DNA from 2 places in the Streptomyces sp. NPDC107454 genome. Region 1 is predicted to be linked to the other one. Evidence: riboswitches for the same ligand, from Rfam matches in the RefSeq annotation. Region 1 holds a riboswitch; the other holds the start of a gene.

Region 1 (7,757 bases):
GACGGGCACCGCATGGGAGGTTCCGTCCTCGCCGTCGAGACGCATGCCCGGGCGGCCACGGCGCTCGCCGACGTCGCCCGTCCGCCGGATCCGGCGCATGTGGGCCAGGCGATGTGGCGCGACATGTGGGTGAAGCGCCTGGAGACGGTGGAGCCGTTCATCCATACGTGGCTGTCCCACCCGACCCGGGACGCGTACTGGCGCCACGCCGGTGTGCGCGAGGACGGGGGATACGGCGGGATCCGGGCCGCCGTGCTCGCGGTGGGCGGCTGGCACGACCCGTACCGCGACACGGTGCTGCGGCTGGTCGAGAGCCTTCCCGCCGACCGTGTGCGCGGCCTGATCGGCCCCTGGTGCCATCAGTACCCGGACCGGGGCCTGCCGCCGGGCCCGGCGATCGGCTTCCTCCAGGAGACGCTGAGGTGGTGGGACCACTGGCTCAGACCGACCGGTACGAGCGTCACCGAGCCCGAGCCTGCCGCCAACCGCGGCCCCGTCCCCGTCCCCGTCCCCGTCCCCGTCCCCGACGTGATCGGCCATCCTGGCCTCGGCGTGATCAACAATCCCGGCCTCGGCGTGGATGGCGGTCCTGACCCCGGTGCGACCGCCGATCCGGACCCCGGCGTGGACGGCGATCTAGGGCCCGGCGTGGACGACGATCCGGACCCCGACGTGGACGACGATCCAGAGCCCGACGTGGACGACGATCCGGACCCCGACGTGGACGACGATCCAGAGCCCGACGTGGACGACGATCCGGACCCCGGCGTAGACGACGATCCAGAGCCCGACGTGGACGACGATCCAGAGCCCGGCGTAGACGACGATCCGGACCCCGGCACGAACTACGACCCGAGCTCCGGCGTGCGCAACCGTGACGTCATGGCGGAGCCCCTCCTGCGCTCCTACGTCATGGCCGCGCACCCTCCGGCGACGACGTACCCGTCCCTTCCCGGCCGCTGGGTGGGCGACACCGCCTGGCCCTCCCCCTCCGTGACCCCGATCGCGTACGCGCTGCGGGGCGCACCGGTGCTGGTGCGCTCCCCTCAGCACACGGGCGTGGACGCGGGCCGTTTCCGCCCCGTCGGGAACGACGCGGACCTGCCGCCGAACCAGCGGGAGGAGGACGCGAGATCGGCCTGCTTCGAGTTCGAGGTCCCGGGGGAGACCTGGATCCTGGGGCGCCCCAGGGTCCGCCTCCGTCTGACGTCCCACTCCCCCTGGGGTCAGGTGATCGCCCGGGTGTGCGACGTCGCCGCCGACGGCTCCTCGACGCTGGTGACCCGGGGTGCTCTGAACCTGACAGCGCGCTACGGCCCCGACCACGCTGCCTCCTGGAATCCGGGCTCTACGGAGGACGTGGTTTTCGACCTGACCGCCATCGGCTACGCGTTCCCGCCCGGCCACCGCATCCGGCTCTCCCTCTCCTCCGCCTACTGGCCGTGGATCTGGCCCCAGCCGGGCTCGGCGGCGGGGTTCGTCCTGGACCCGGCGGCCAGTTCCCTCGAACTTCCGGTGCGAGCAAGGGAGTCGGACCCGAGGATCACCTTCGAGGAGCCGGAGCAGTCCGAACCCCTGGGAGTGACATCCCCGGCCACCCTTGACGAGCCCCGCCCCGAACGCCTGGTCGCCCGTGACGTGGCGAGGGGCGAGTGGCGCCTGGAGGTCGACCCCGGCCAGGACGGCACCCGTGTCCACCCGGACGGCCTCGAATGCACGGAGGACGCCCGGGACACCTACACCATCGACGAATCGGACCCGCTCTCCGCCCGTACCCGCTCGACGAGGTCGATCCGTCTGCACCGCCCGGAGCTGCCCTGGGACGCCCGGGTCGAGACACGCTCCGAACTCAGCTGCGACGCCCGGGAGTTCATCACCTCGAACGAGCTGATCTGCAAGGACGGCAGCGAGGTGGTCTTCCATCGGACGTGGGAGAGAAGAATCCCCCGGACAGCGGACCGGAGGCCCGGCGGCGGCATGGGCAACCCTGAGGAGCATGGCGCGGACCGGTGAATTCCTGATGGCCCTGGACGAGGGGATGCTCGCGTACTTCCGCGAAATGGCCGACGAGATGGTCACGCGTTTCGGGATCCCCCGGGCCGAGGCGGCGGCGAGGATCAACAGGGCTTACGCGGGGCAGGAGTTCGAGCCCTACCCGGACCCAATGTGCCACGAACTCCCCGAATACCGGGCCTACGGCCTCTACTTCAAGCCCAATACCGGCCGGCTGCCCGACGACGACCCCGACACGGCCCTGCCCGTGTGGGAGGTCCGCCCGGCTCCGCCCGCGGGCTCACCGGTCTGGACAGTCGAGGCGTGATGTCCGATTTGCCGCCAGTGCCGCTTTATTTCTGCTTGGTCGCGTGAATTGGGTCACTCCCATGCGAAGTGGGCTCTTTATCCCCTCTTGACGACTCCCCCTTTGCATAAGGCAAGTTGAGCGTCGCGTTCCGGATTAATCGGGCATTTTCTCCCTCTTATCACCCAGGTGAAAGCGATCTACACCGGGAAATGAGGGCTTGTTCCGGACATGTGCTCTCGCATACGTTCACGTCGATCCGGACGGACCGCCAATCCTGCCGCCGACCGGAATATCCCAGCCCCCCACACACACACGCACGGCAGGAGCGGGGAACCCAGGTAAGCCGCCGATCCGGACACCGGAACGGCTAGGGGTGAAGTCGCACACACCGTGCGGCCGGGCAGCTCCCGCCCGAACCCGACAGCTCACTTCGCAGGCGCCGGAGAGGAATTCGCCATGTCCGCACGAGGCAAGCACCGCAACTTCAAGATCCAGGGCATGCTCACTCGGGGCATCCTCGCCGCAGGAATGGGCGGAGTCGCACTCGCCCTTCCGCTCGTGAGCGCGACCTGCGCGCAGGCCGCCACGGCCACCAGCACCGACGTCCAGCTCATCACGTACAAGGTGGCCGCGGGCGACACCCTGGCCACGATCGCGAAGAAGTACCCCACGAGCGGCGGCCCGGCGAAGCTGTACGCCGCCAACCGCGCGGTCATAGGCCCCGACCCGACGACGCTCCGTCCGGGCCTCACCCTGACCGTTGGCACCAGAACGGTCAAAACCCCCACGAAGACGAGCCCGGCGAAGACGGCGCCCACCACCTCGAAGACGTACGCGAACAACCTCGACGGATGGATCAAGCACTCGCTGGACATCATGGCCCGCGCCAAGATCCCCGGCACCTACAACGGCATCCACCGCAACGTCATGCGCGAGTCCTCCGGAAACCCCCTGGCCATCAACAACTGGGACTCCAACGCCAAGGCCGGCATCCCCTCCAAGGGCCTGCTCCAGGTCATCGACCCCACGTTCAAGGCCTACCACGTGCCGGGAACGTCGATGAACCCCTACGACCCGGTCGCGAACATCACCGCCGCCTGCAACTACGCGGCGGCGAAGTACGGCTCGATCGACAACGTCAACGGGCCCTACTGACAGGACCGGCGGGGCCGGTAGGGCTGGTAGGGCCGGTACGACTGCCGGGACCGATACGGCCAGTACGACCGATATAGCCGATATAGCTGGTATGACCGATACAGTTGATACGGCTGATACGGCTGATACGGCTGATACGGCTAGTGAGGTCGGAGAGACTCGGAGAGCTGACGGGACCCGCCGGGCTCTCCGGACTCCCGGAAGCGATCCGGCCGGCACGGGAACAGCCGCTCCAGCACCACCGCGATCCCGTCGTCCTCGTTCGACAGCGTCACCTCGTCGGCCACCGCCTTCAGCTCCGGATGGGCGTTGGCCATGGCGACCCCCCGGGCGGCCCAGTCGAACATGGGGATGTCGTTGGGCATGTCGCCGAAGGCGATGGTGGCGGCGGGAGTGAGACCGAGGTGGGCGGCGGCGAGCGCCAGACCGGTTGCCTTGGTCACGCCGCATGGCTGGAGTTCGACGGTTCCGGGCCCCGACATGGTGACGGTGGCCAGCGAGCCCACCACGCCCCGGGCCGCCGAGGCCAACTCGTCGTCGGACAGCGAGGGGTGCCGGAGCAACACCTTGCTGATCGGCTCCGTCCACAGGTCGTCGCGGTGGTGCACCCGTACTGCCGGAAGCGTCGGATGCGGCATCACGTACCCCGGCTCGATGAGCGTCAGCCCGTCCACACCGTCCTGGTCCACAGCCGCGTAGAGCAGCCCGACCTCCGCCTCGATCTTGCCGATCGCGGTCTCCGCGAGTTCCCTGTCCAGGGTCACCGACCACAGCAGTCGGTCCGCCGCCGCGTCGTACAGCTGCGCCCCCTGCCCGCACACCGCCAGCCCCGCGCCGCCGAGTTCGTCGAGCAGCGGTCGTACTCTCGGCGCCGGGCGCCCCGTCACGACCAGGTGTCGGGCGCCCGCCTCGGCCACCCTCTCCAACGCGGCCCGGGACCGGTCGGAGAGGGTGTCGTCGCCGCGGAGCAGCGTTCCGTCCAGGTCAGTGGCGATAAGTGAATATGCAGTCGGAGCGGCCATGATCCGAAGAATACGGATCGAACGACTCATCGGCCCGGCGTGAACCGGACGACGTCCGGTATCCCGTCAGCAACGCCGTTCACCGTACGGGGCGTACTGGGTGTACAAAGCGCACTTCCGCCCCCGCACACCGAGCGGGCGGTACGAAAAGACTCCGAGCGGAATGTCACTCCAGAGGATGACGCGGCTGCGGTGACTGTGCCCGTCTGAGCCCAACACAAGCTCCGGCGCGACGGGTTGGGCCCCGCCCACGGCGTGGCCCACCAGTCACCGACCCCTCCGGCCGTACTGACCCCGGTCACCTCACCCGTGCGCGCCCGCCAAGTGCTTGGCCAGCCGCGGCGAAGCGAACTCCGTACCGCACACGAACCGCATCACCGGCCCGTACGAAGCCGCCGCCGGCAACCCCGTGAAGTACAGCCCGGGCACCGAGGAGCAGTACCCCGCACCGAGCTTGGGAGTGCCGCGGCTCACCGCGAGCGCCGTACGCAACTCGTGTGCCAGGAAGTCCATCGCGGCGATGTCCACGCGATATCCGGTCGCCGCGATGACATGGTCGGCGGAGAGCTCCTCGCCCCGCCCGCCCAGGGTCTGCACGGAGAGAACCGGACGCCCGCCGGAGACATCGGCTCGAACGATCCCGGAGACCTCGCTGACCTCGACCTTGCCCTCGAAGCGGTCGCGCAGCCACCACGCCCCGAGGGGGCCGAGCACCCGGCGGACCAGGTAGTGCCGGGCGTCGGCGGGCAGATAGCGGTAGGGGTGCGGGTAGTAGCTGAGCGCCCACAGGGACCAGGCGCGCCCGAAGGGCGACTCGGGACGCAGCTTCGGCTGCTTCCAGGGCGGTGTGCCGAAGGCGACCCTGCCCCGCCCCCGGGACACCACCCGGACCTGCGCGCCCGCCTCCGCCGCGAGCGCCGCCGTCTCCAGCGCGGACTGGCCCGCGCCGACGACGATCAGTTCCTTGCCGGAGAACCGGGCGAGGTCGTGGTGCTGGGAGCTGTGCGAGACGGGGCCGGTGGGTGCGGGTCCGTCCGCCGCCGCGCCGCCGAGCTCGGGCGGCAGATGGGCGAGTCCGTACAGCCCCGTGGCCACGACGACCGCCCGCGCCGTGAACGACTCCCCCGAGTCCAGCTTGAGTTCGAAGCCCTCGCCGCCCCGGCGGTCGACGGACACCACCCGCACCCGCTCCAGCTCGGGCACCAGCTTCTCCTGGAACCACTCGCCGTACGCGATGAACGTCTCGACCGGAATGATGTCCTCGTCCGTGACGAGCCGCCTGATCCCCGCCGCGTCGCAGTAGTCCGCGATCGTGTGGCCGGGCTGCGGGGCGTCGAGGCTGGACGCGGCCGGGGTCGACTTGAGGAGCATCCCCTCGGGCATGTGGTCACGCCAGCTCACCATGGGCTCGCCGAACACGCGCACCGGGATGCCACGCGCCCGCAGATGGGCGGCGGTGGACAGGCCGAACGGGCCGGCACCGATGACTGCTACCGGATGAATCACGAAGTCCCTCCCCAGGACACGTACTTTCGTCACTTCGTGGTCGTACTGGTGCTGCTGCCACGGCGGTTGGTCCGCCACAGCTGATACAGATGCCTCGCGCCCGGCCGCACGAAGCGCGCGAGCATCGTGAAGAACGGCCGCAGGTCGTCACCCGCGAGCCAGGCCAGCTCCGTACCGCTCGCGCGAGCCGGCGCGTGCGGGGTCGTGTAGCCGCTGCGCCGGTAGGCGAGCAGGGCCGGCAGGTCGATGTTCTCCACGATGTACCGGTGACCGGCCCGCTGTTCCCCTTCGGGAACGGTGCGCCCGGTCAGGTCGAGATGCATGGCCCGGACGACGTCGATCCCCGACTCGTTCTCGAAGAGCCGGAACTGCGCGCCCATCCGGGGGTTGAAGTCGAGAAGTTTGTACCGACCGTCGCGCCGGTCGAAGCGCAGGTCGAGGTCGATGACGCCGCTGAAGCCGATCTGTTTGATGAAACGCGCGGCGAGGTCCGCGAGTTCCGGATTGTCGACGACGTACGCGTTCGCCGTCATTCCCGCGTGCGGCGGCCAGGAGCGGACCTTCACGCCCGTGAACATCGCGAGCGGCGTCGAGTCCGCGTCGAAGTACGCGTGCACGATCCAGTCCTCCGCCTCCTCCCTGGGCAGGTACTCCTGGAGGATCACGCCCGGCTGATCACCCCAGTCCCGGGCGAGTGACAGCAGCCCCTCCCGGGTCGCGATCCTCGTCGTCCCGTTCACCGCCGGCTGGCTGCGGCGTATGAACGCCTCCCGGTTCTTGGCGACGATCGGAAACCGAGCGCTCTCGGCGAACGCCACGATCTCGTCGTACGACTGTGGAAAGGCCGCCGCCGGACTGGGGATGCCGTGTTCCACACAGAGTTCGTGCAGGCCCTGCTTGCTGGCGAGGCGCCGGGGCAGTTTGGCGTCGACCCGGGGGAAGAGGAACCGCTCCCCCAGCTCGTCCTGGTGCTCGGCGATCAGGACGGCCGCCTCCTCGTCCGTCGGGACGAGCACCGTCGGCCGCCCGATGCGGGCCCCGATCCGCAGCAGCCCCTCGACGAGACGCTCCGGCTCCTCCGTCCCCGTCGTCGGCCAGACGAAGGCACGGCGCAGATAGCGCGAGGCCGCGGCGGGCGTGTAACGGTCCTCGGTGATCGCATACATCGGTATGCCGAGACGGCCCAGACTTCGGATGGCGCCCACACCGCCGTGGTGCAGCGGATAGTCGCCAAACTTCACGATCAGGCCCGGAACGTTCCGATCGGCGTCGAACGGCACTCCGCTGGCGCTCCTGGCCACGGGTCCCCCCACGTGTCCCCCCTACGGACCGGACCCACCCCGTCCGTGTCCCCAAAGGACGCTAAGCCGGAACTACCGCGTCCGACAAGGCCTATTCGGACATTGCGAACTCTTTAGGCACTGTCCAGGCAACTCTTCGGATACTGCCACGGCGCCTCACGACGACTCGCCGCAACTCATGGCAACTCTTTGGGCACTGCCACAGCACGTCACTCCCCCGTAACCTGTGCCGCGACCACCCGGAGCACGTGCAACACCCACACATGCACCGCGCGGATCACACGGCCAAGACAGACACACGCATCAGACAGCGCGCACGACCACGAAAGCGAGGCACCACCCGATGCCCCCCTTCGATGTCCCCGAGGGCGATCCCTTCGGCCCGCACAACCTCCCCTACGGCGTCTTCTCCCGGGCGGGAGCGTCCGAGCGGAGCGTCGGCGTCCGACTCGGCGACCACGTCCTCGACGC
Region 2 (7,757 bases), on a different contig from region 1:
GGCGTTGCGGGCGAGGAAGTGGAGGAGTTCGAACTCGCGGCGGGTCAGTTCCACCGGCCGCCCGTCGAGGCTCACGCTGCGGGCGGCGGGATCCAGGAGCAGCCCGCCGACCCGTACGGTGCCGCTGTCCCGCGGCGGCCTGCGCCGCAGCAGTGCCTCCAGCCGCAGGACCAGCTCCTGAAGGGCGAAGGGCTTGACGAGGTAGTCGTCGCCGCCCGCCTGCAGGCCCGCGATCCGGTCGGCGGTCTCGTCGAGTGCGGAGAGCATCAGCACGGGTACGTCGTTGTCCTCGTCCCGCAGTGCCCTGCACACCTCGATGCCGCTGAGGTCGGGCATCGAGATGTCCAGCACGATCACATCCGGCGGCGTCCGCCGGGCCACCGCCAGGGCCGGCCGTCCCCCGTCGGCCAGGTCCACGGCGAATCCGCCGAGCCTCAGGCCCCGCTCCAGCGAGCGGCGGATCGCCGCGTCGTCGTCCACGACCAGGACACGGCCGCGCTGCCCACTCATCACCACTGTCCCTCCCCGCCACACCCGGCGTCCTGCCGGGGCCCGCCGCCGCCCATCGTGCATCAGCCGCGCCGGTCCCGGCCCCGAGGGGTGACCCAAGGGTTCGGTGAGAACCGCCCGGTCCGGCCCCGGTCGGCGCGGGCCCGGCGGAGCGTGGCGGTTGCGCGGGGCCTGGCCCGACGGTTGCATACGACTGTGTCGTCGATGGCCGACCCCGCACACAGCCAACGACCCGCCGAACCGGGCTCCCGTGCGGCCGGGCCCGCCAGTGCCGGACTTCTACGACGTCCGTGGAGGAGCGATGGGTGTGGACACGAGCGCGCGGGTCGGCCACGGGAATCGGTGGGCGGCCAGGGCCGCGCTGCTCGCGGCGGCGCTGGCGGTGCTGCTGCCGCTCGGTTACGGAGGCGTGGACGGCGTACTGCTGCTCCTGGCCGCGCTCCTCGGCGTGGCCGTCACGGCGGCGGCGCTGTGGTGGGCGCTGACCCGGCGCGGTCCGCTCCGCTGGGTGGCGGCCGTGCTGGCGGCCGTCGTGCCCGGCGGCGTGCTCACCCTGTTCGCCGTGGCCGGGCTGCTCTGGGCCGTTCCCGTGTCCCTGGCACTGTGGACCGTGGCCGTCTGGAGCGGCCGGTACGCCCTGCGGAGCGACCGGACGCGCGCCCCGCGCCCGAAGGAGCGCAGGGCACCGCCGCCGCGGCGCCCCTTCCTCCTCATGAACCCGCGCTCCGGCGGCGGCAAGGTGGCGAAGTTCGGGCTGCGGGAGAAGGCGGAGGGGCTCGGCGCGCAGGTCGTGCTCCTCGACCCGGACAAGCACCAGGACGTCACCGCGCTGGCCCGGGCCGCCGTCGCGGACGGCGCGGATCTGCTGGGCGTCGCGGGCGGTGACGGTACCCAGGCACTGGTCGCGGCCGTCGCCGCCGAACACGGTCTGCCGTTCCTGGTGGTCTGCGCCGGCACCCGCAATCACTTCGCGATGGACCTCGGCCTCGACCGCGACGACCCGGCGACCTGTCTGGACGCCCTCACCGACGGCGTCGAACTCCGCGTGGACCTCGGCTTCGCCGGCGGCCACCCGTTCGTCAACAACGCCTCCTTCGGCGCGTACGCGACGGTCGTGCAGAGTCCCGCGTACCGCGACGACAAGATCGGCACCATCCTGGATCTCCTGCCCGACCTGCTCACCCGCCAGCGCGGGCCGCGACTGACCGCTCGCGCCGCGGACACGACGCTCGACGCCCCGCAGGCCGTACTGGTGAGCAACAACCCCTACCGCACCAACGATCCGGCCGGTCTCGGCCGCCGCGAACGGCTCGACTCCGGGCTGCTCGGTGTCCTCGGCATCACGGTGGACAGCGCGGCCGAGGCCGCCGCGCTGGTACTGGACCCCGCGCCGGACGGGCTCGTGGTCCTGACCACCCGTGAGGTGGTCATCGACGCCGACCGCGCGGAGATCGAGGCCGGCATCGACGGCGAGGCCCTGGTCCTGCCCGCCCCGGTGCACTGCCGCGTCGAGCCCGGCGCCCTGCGCGTCCGCGTCCCGAAGGAACGGCCCGGTGTGCCGGAGGTCCAACCCCCTTTGGACTGGCGCCGGTTGCGCACGCTCGCGGCGACCGTGGGGCGCACGGCGGTCGTACGGCATCCTGGTCGTGACCGGGACACGTAGACGAAGGTCACAATTACATATCGGACAGTTCGCGCTCCAATCTTCACACCAGGCACACAAATTGGCTAAGTTGGCGGTAGGCCGCACGACTCCCTCCGGCGAACCTCGCCGGGTCGCGCGGCCTCCGCCGAATCCGGTGCCCCCGTGGTGACCGGAACCTGGACCCAACCGACCTTGGGGTGAATCGGCCCAACTGCCCGATCGGGCAAGGGCCGTAGGGCATGCCTTCCGGAATCTTCCGCCCGAACCCGACAGCCGACCCGGTAGGCGGAGTACGGAAGGAGTACGGCTCCCATGGCGCCGGAACGAACCCCGCGCCCTGGAGGCAACAGCCTCCCTGGCATGCCTGACTCCGCACGCGCGGCGGCCGCCCTCAGTGGCGCGGACGGTCCGAGCCGCGAGGAGGTGCAGCAGCGGATCAGCTCCCTCTACGACCAGGCCGAGAACGCCGTCGGGTTCGTCAACGGGACCCGCGCGATGACCACGGGGAGCCGAAGCCGCGTCAACCCGGCGCCGGAAGCCGCGCGCAGGCGCCGCGACCCCGCCCTCGACGACATCACCAGGACCTGGTTCGACGCGGCGCGCGCGCAGCTGGGGCCGTCCGCGCCGGCCAGGCTGCCGGCCGACCGGATGCTGAAGCCCCCGGCCGAGGCGCGGCCCACGGGCCCGGCGAAGCGGCCGGAGGACGGACTCACCGACCGTGGGCGGGAGTTGACCGCCCGCCCTGTTCTGGAGTTGACCGCGGGCCCCTCCGCCGAGGCGGCCGCCGGGCCCGTGGCCGAGTTGACGGCCAGGGCCGTCGCCGCACTGCCGGCCGCGCCGGAGCCTGCGCCGCAGCCCACGCTGGAGGCCGCCACGGCCCTGCTGCCCGCGCTGCCCGCCGGGCCGGGGCAGTCCTCGTTGAAGACGTCCAAGGAGAAGATCCAGCGCAAGCTGGCGCTGGCCCGTGATCTGGTGTCCCAGCACGCCGCGCGCTGGAACCCCGGGCCCGCGGCGATCGAGTCACGTCCGGCCGAGGCCGTCTGGCCCACCCCGGAGGACCAGGCTCGCCGGCAGACCGCGGAGGAGTGGCAGCGACAGCAGTCGACCGCACTCGGCCCGGACATGTCCTTCGGCACCGGGATGCCGCTCGGTGCGGACATGTCCCTCGGCACGGGGATGCCCCTGGCCGCGGGCATGCCGCCCGGCGCGGGGATGCCCCTCGGCGGAGGCGTACCGCCGGCCACGGACATGTCCATGGGTACGGGAATGCCCCTCGCTGCCGACATGTCCCTCGGCGCCGGAATGCCCCTGGCCGCGGGCATGCCGCCCGGCGCGGGCATGCCCCTCGGCGGAGGCGTACCGCCGGCCACGGACATGTCCATGGGTGCCGGTGTCTCCACCGGTGTGGTCAACACGGCCGTCGGCGCTGCGGAGTCGGCGTACGGCGGGAAGGCCGCCAAGGCCCTCGCCTTCGCCCGCGAGCAGATCGGCAAGCCGTGCGTCTGGGGCGCGACCGGACCGGACTCGTACGACTCCGCCAGCCTCGTCCAGGCCGCCTGGAGGGCCGCCGGGGTCGCGCTTCCGCGCACCGTGCACGGGCAGGCGACCGCCGGTGCGGCGATTCCGCTGACCGACATCCAGTTCGGCGACCTGATCTTCTTCTACGACAACGTCAGCCACGTCGGGTTCTACACCGGCAACGGCATGATGATCCACGCCCCCAGCCCGGGTGCCTCGATACGCGAGGAGTCCCTCTTCTTCGCCGGACAGAAGGCGATCCACAGCGCGCTGCGCCCGGCGTGACGGACGCAGCGACATCTCCAGCGCCTCAAAGCACACATAAGGCACTGGAGCGGTCAAAGTTCCGCAAGAGGGGATGTATGTGATCCACGCGGGCCTCGCCGCCCGACCGGCCACCCGCGCTGACCATACTGGGAGGCCACGCCGCCTCCCACCGCAAAGTGACTCATGCCCAAGCCCTCCACCGCCCGCGCCACCGCCCCGGAAACCGTCTGGCTGGCCGGCGGGCGCCACGTCGGGCCCGCCCCGCAGGAGATCCTCAGGGAGAACCTGCGGAGGCTGAAGGCCGACGAGACGATCCACGACTTCCTGGACGCAGCGAACCCCTCGGACTCCGAGGGACGTGTCTTCGAGGCGCGCTGGCTGGTCGACGACGCCGTCACGGTTCGCGCACGGCTCACGACCGACGGACGCGAACACTCCGCCGAGGGAACCCGCTGGACGCTGGTGGCCGAGGCGGAACGGCCCTGGGACCTCGCGTGGCCCTCTCCGGCGACCATGTTCTGGCCCGAGGGACACGAGGTCCCCTGGGACCACGACATCGTGGCCGGGCTCCGGCTGCGGGACATCAACCCGCTGCCGCAGGAGGACAAGGCACTGCGCCGTCTGCTCAAGGAGGCCGCGCAGCACAGCTGGAGCATCAACGTCGTCATCCACGAGGCGATGACCACCGACGAACGCGGTCGCCTCCCGCTGGCCCGGCTGCTCCCGCCCGGTCTGCGTCACCGCGTCGTGGAACACCGCGCCGCGCCCGAGCAGTTCCAGGCGGTCAACTGGGCGCTGTACGACCTGGGCGTACGGGTGCCGCGCGGCGGCGCCGTGATTCTGCCCGGTTCCCCCGCCCGGCCCGGGTACGACGAGCAGGACTGCACCGTACGCAGTGTGTTCCTCGACGGCTCGGAGCCGACGGAGCTCCTGGAGAAGGTCGTAAGGTACGCGGCGCTGCCCCGGCCGCTGCCGGAAGCGGCGGATGACGCCCTCACCGGCCTCCGGGAGGACTGGAAGCTGCTGACGCTGGAGGAGGCGCGGGCGCTGGTGGCTGTCTACGCCGAGGCACTCGACACCATGACGAAGTCGCGCGACCAGTACCGCGAGGCGACCGAACTCGCACATGCGGCGCTGGCCGAGCTCCGAGACCTCCGGACGACGGCGTCCGGTGCGCACGAGACGTCCGCCGGTCAGGAGGGCAACCCGCTGCACCAGCTGACACGGACGTTCCAGCGGGTCGCGGGCACCGTACGGGCACGGCGCGCGGCCCGCGACGACGGCCCGGACCGGGCCACCGACACTGGAACAGGTACCGGCACCGGCACCGGCACCGGCACCGGCACGTCAGAGAACGGGCCCGTCAAGGGCGAGTGATCGCTACCGGAAACCGGCGCCGGCCCGAGGCCATCCTCTGAAACCTGCGTGTCGCGGCGTGCCCGCTCGCGTCACGCACCTCGCCAGAGATTGGCGAACGCCGCGTTCTCGATGGACCGGCGCTGGCGTACCGCTTCCAGTTCCATGACCGCGTCGTTGACGGCGGCCAGCACGGTCGTCACCGCGTCGTCGCTCACGACCGGTACGTCCGCGCCCTGCTCGGCCGGAATCCCGACGGCCGCCGCGAGGGAGACGAGGACGGGCTCGTCGGCGGCCCAGCGGTGCAGGGCCCGGCGCCGGGCGGGCGAGTCGACCACGACCATCCGGACGGCTCCGAAAAGCAGCCGTCGTTGGCGTTGCCGGGTCAGCTGACCGTCCGCCTCGAGGGCGGCGAGATGGACCGCGGCCAGGCCACGACCCCTGCGCCACAGCCAGTCCTCGACCGGCTCGTAGGGCACCTGACGTACGAGCGAGGACGCGGCCTCGGCCAGGAGGCGGTCCTCCGTCGCCGGCTCCGGGGCCGGCACGAGGCGGTCGCCGTCCAGGTGGACGGCGTCCGCGGCGAGGAGGTCGATCACCTCGGCTCCGGCGAGTGCGAGGGACAGGTCGCCCTGGCCCACGGGGCGGTCCGGGTCCACGTCCATGGCGGTGATCAAGAGGTCCCTGGCCGTGGTCATAGATGGCTCCCCCACACAGTCTCCGGAGGGGCAAGCCTACGATCTTCGGCGGGGAAAGCCTACGAACCTCCACCGCTCGGCGCGGGTGCGCGCGGAGCGGAGCAGGGGGCCCGTCGCTCCATGCGACGGGCCCCCTGCTCCGCGTGAACCGTGCGCCCCACGGGCATCAGCCGCGGAAGATGTCCTTGGTCTTCTCCTTCGCCTGACGCGCGTCACCCTTGGCCTTCTCCAGGCGCCCCTCGGCCGTCATCCGCTCGTTGCCCACGGCACGCCCCGTGGTCTCCTTGATCTTGCCCTTGGCCTGCTCGGCCTTGGCCTTGGCTTTCTGGTCGCGAGCCATGGAACTCACCTCTCGGTGCTCTCGGATCAGGTGCTCACTGAGCCGTGTGACCCTGGGCAGATCGCGTAAACATGCCTGGTCCATGGAGTTCGTGGAGTTCGTGGGGTCCATGGAGATCGCGCACGGCACAGGAGCTAGAGCCGCCGGAGCACCGCCCCGGCCATGGCCGCCTCGCCCTTGGCGTTGGGGTGTGCGGGGGCGGCGGGTGAAGCGGGCTGCAGCGGCTCGATCCACCGGTCGGCAGGTGCCTTGCACATGTCGTGCCCGACGGTGGGTTTGTAGGTGTCGACGTATTCGGCACGGCTGAACAGGGCCACCGTGCGCATCATCAGGTTGAGCCGCTTCCCGACGTCACGCAGGTAGGCGAAGTCCTTGGCGGCGAACGGGACGGACGGATAGCAGCCGCTGCCGTCGTCGGGCAGGAGGTCCGGGTAGCCGACGACGAGCACGCGGGCGTGCGGGGCCCTGTCGTGCACGGCGCGCAGCACCCGCGCGATCTTGGGCGCCGTCTCGATGATGTTCCGCGTCAGCTGGTCGAAGCCCGCGGAGTTGTAGTACTGCTGGCAGGGGTTGCCCGACGGGTCCTTGGAACTCAGCGCGGCACAGGTGCCGATGATGGAGCCGAAGCCGATGTCGTTGCCGCCTATCTGCACGGTCACCAGATCCGTGGAGCGCTCGACGGCGTTCAGCTGGGGTCCGTTGGTTCCCTGCGCCTTCCACATGTCGTCGGTCGTCGCACCGGCGCAGCTCACGTCCGTGAACGTTCTGGTCTGCCGCCGCGTCGCGACGAGCGAGGGGTAGTTCTGGTCGGAGCGGGCACAGTTGGCGTCCACCTGACGAGGGATCAGGGGTCCGGAGGTGTACGAGTCGCCGAGCGCCACGTAGTCGGCTCCCCGATGGGAGTGCGGTCCGCTCGCGACGGCGGGAGACGCGGAGGCGACGCCGAGGAGCAGGACACCACTACCGAGGGCGGCTCCCAGCGCGGAGGCGTGTCGTCGTCTTCGGGTGACGTCGCCCCGGACCACGTGATGGTTCATCATCTCTCCTCCGTCGACACTGACGCGGCATTGCTTGCAGGCTCAACATCGCTTGTATACCGGCCGGTAGGTCGCTGGAGAAGAGATCTGTCACATATGCGGGAAACCCCGCCTCCCGAGTAGCGGAGACGGGGCCTCGCGGCGCACCCGCCGCGGCACGGCGAGGGGCGTCAGATCATGTGTCGTCAGGCGATGGTTCCGCCGCCGTCGACGTACACGGTGGTGCCCGTCGCGTAGGCGTTGCCGGTGACGAAGAGCACCGCCTGGGCGACGTCGGCCGCCTCGCCCACGCGCCCCACGGGCAGTCGTTGCGTCGCCGCCTCGTACATCCGCTCGCGGGCGGTGACGTCCATCCCCTCCCAGAGCGGGGTCCGCAGCAGCCCCGG

Evidence for each region. A riboswitch is a leader RNA that binds a small molecule or an ion and turns the genes downstream of it on or off. The one in region 1 is predicted to bind cyclic di-AMP.
Region 2: it holds a riboswitch for cyclic di-AMP, as region 1 does, so the genes downstream of both, ACZ69M_RS07160 (C40 family peptidase) here and ACZ69M_RS16250 (transglycosylase SLT domain-containing protein) in region 1, are expected to answer to the same signal.

What each region holds. Positions count from the first base shown of each region.
Region 1 covers NZ_JBVJPA010000006.1:130,644-138,400, reverse strand. Annotated here, with positions in the region: gene ACZ69M_RS16260 (CocE/NonD family hydrolase) at 1-2,013, shown strand, start outside; gene ACZ69M_RS16255 (hypothetical protein) at 1,997-2,320, shown strand; cyclic di-AMP (ydaO/yuaA leader) riboswitch at 2,637-2,756, shown strand; gene ACZ69M_RS16250 (transglycosylase SLT domain-containing protein) at 2,759-3,457, shown strand; gene ACZ69M_RS16245 (HAD family hydrolase) at 3,598-4,479, opposite strand; gene ACZ69M_RS16240 (FAD-dependent oxidoreductase) at 4,783-5,985, opposite strand; gene ACZ69M_RS16235 (carboxylate--amine ligase) at 6,015-7,265, opposite strand; gene fahA (fumarylacetoacetase) at 7,630-7,757, shown strand, end outside.
Region 2 covers NZ_JBVJPA010000002.1:672,755-680,511, forward strand. Annotated here, with positions in the region: gene ACZ69M_RS07150 (response regulator transcription factor) at 1-510, opposite strand, end outside; gene ACZ69M_RS07155 (diacylglycerol/lipid kinase family protein) at 812-2,173, shown strand; cyclic di-AMP (ydaO/yuaA leader) riboswitch at 2,289-2,459, shown strand; gene ACZ69M_RS07160 (C40 family peptidase) at 2,516-3,958, shown strand; gene ACZ69M_RS07165 (hypothetical protein) at 4,124-5,317, shown strand; gene ACZ69M_RS07170 (GOLPH3/VPS74 family protein) at 5,389-5,994, opposite strand; gene ACZ69M_RS07175 (CsbD family protein) at 6,161-6,334, opposite strand; gene ACZ69M_RS07180 (SGNH/GDSL hydrolase family protein) at 6,469-7,371, opposite strand; gene ACZ69M_RS07185 (SDR family oxidoreductase) at 7,557-7,757, opposite strand, start outside.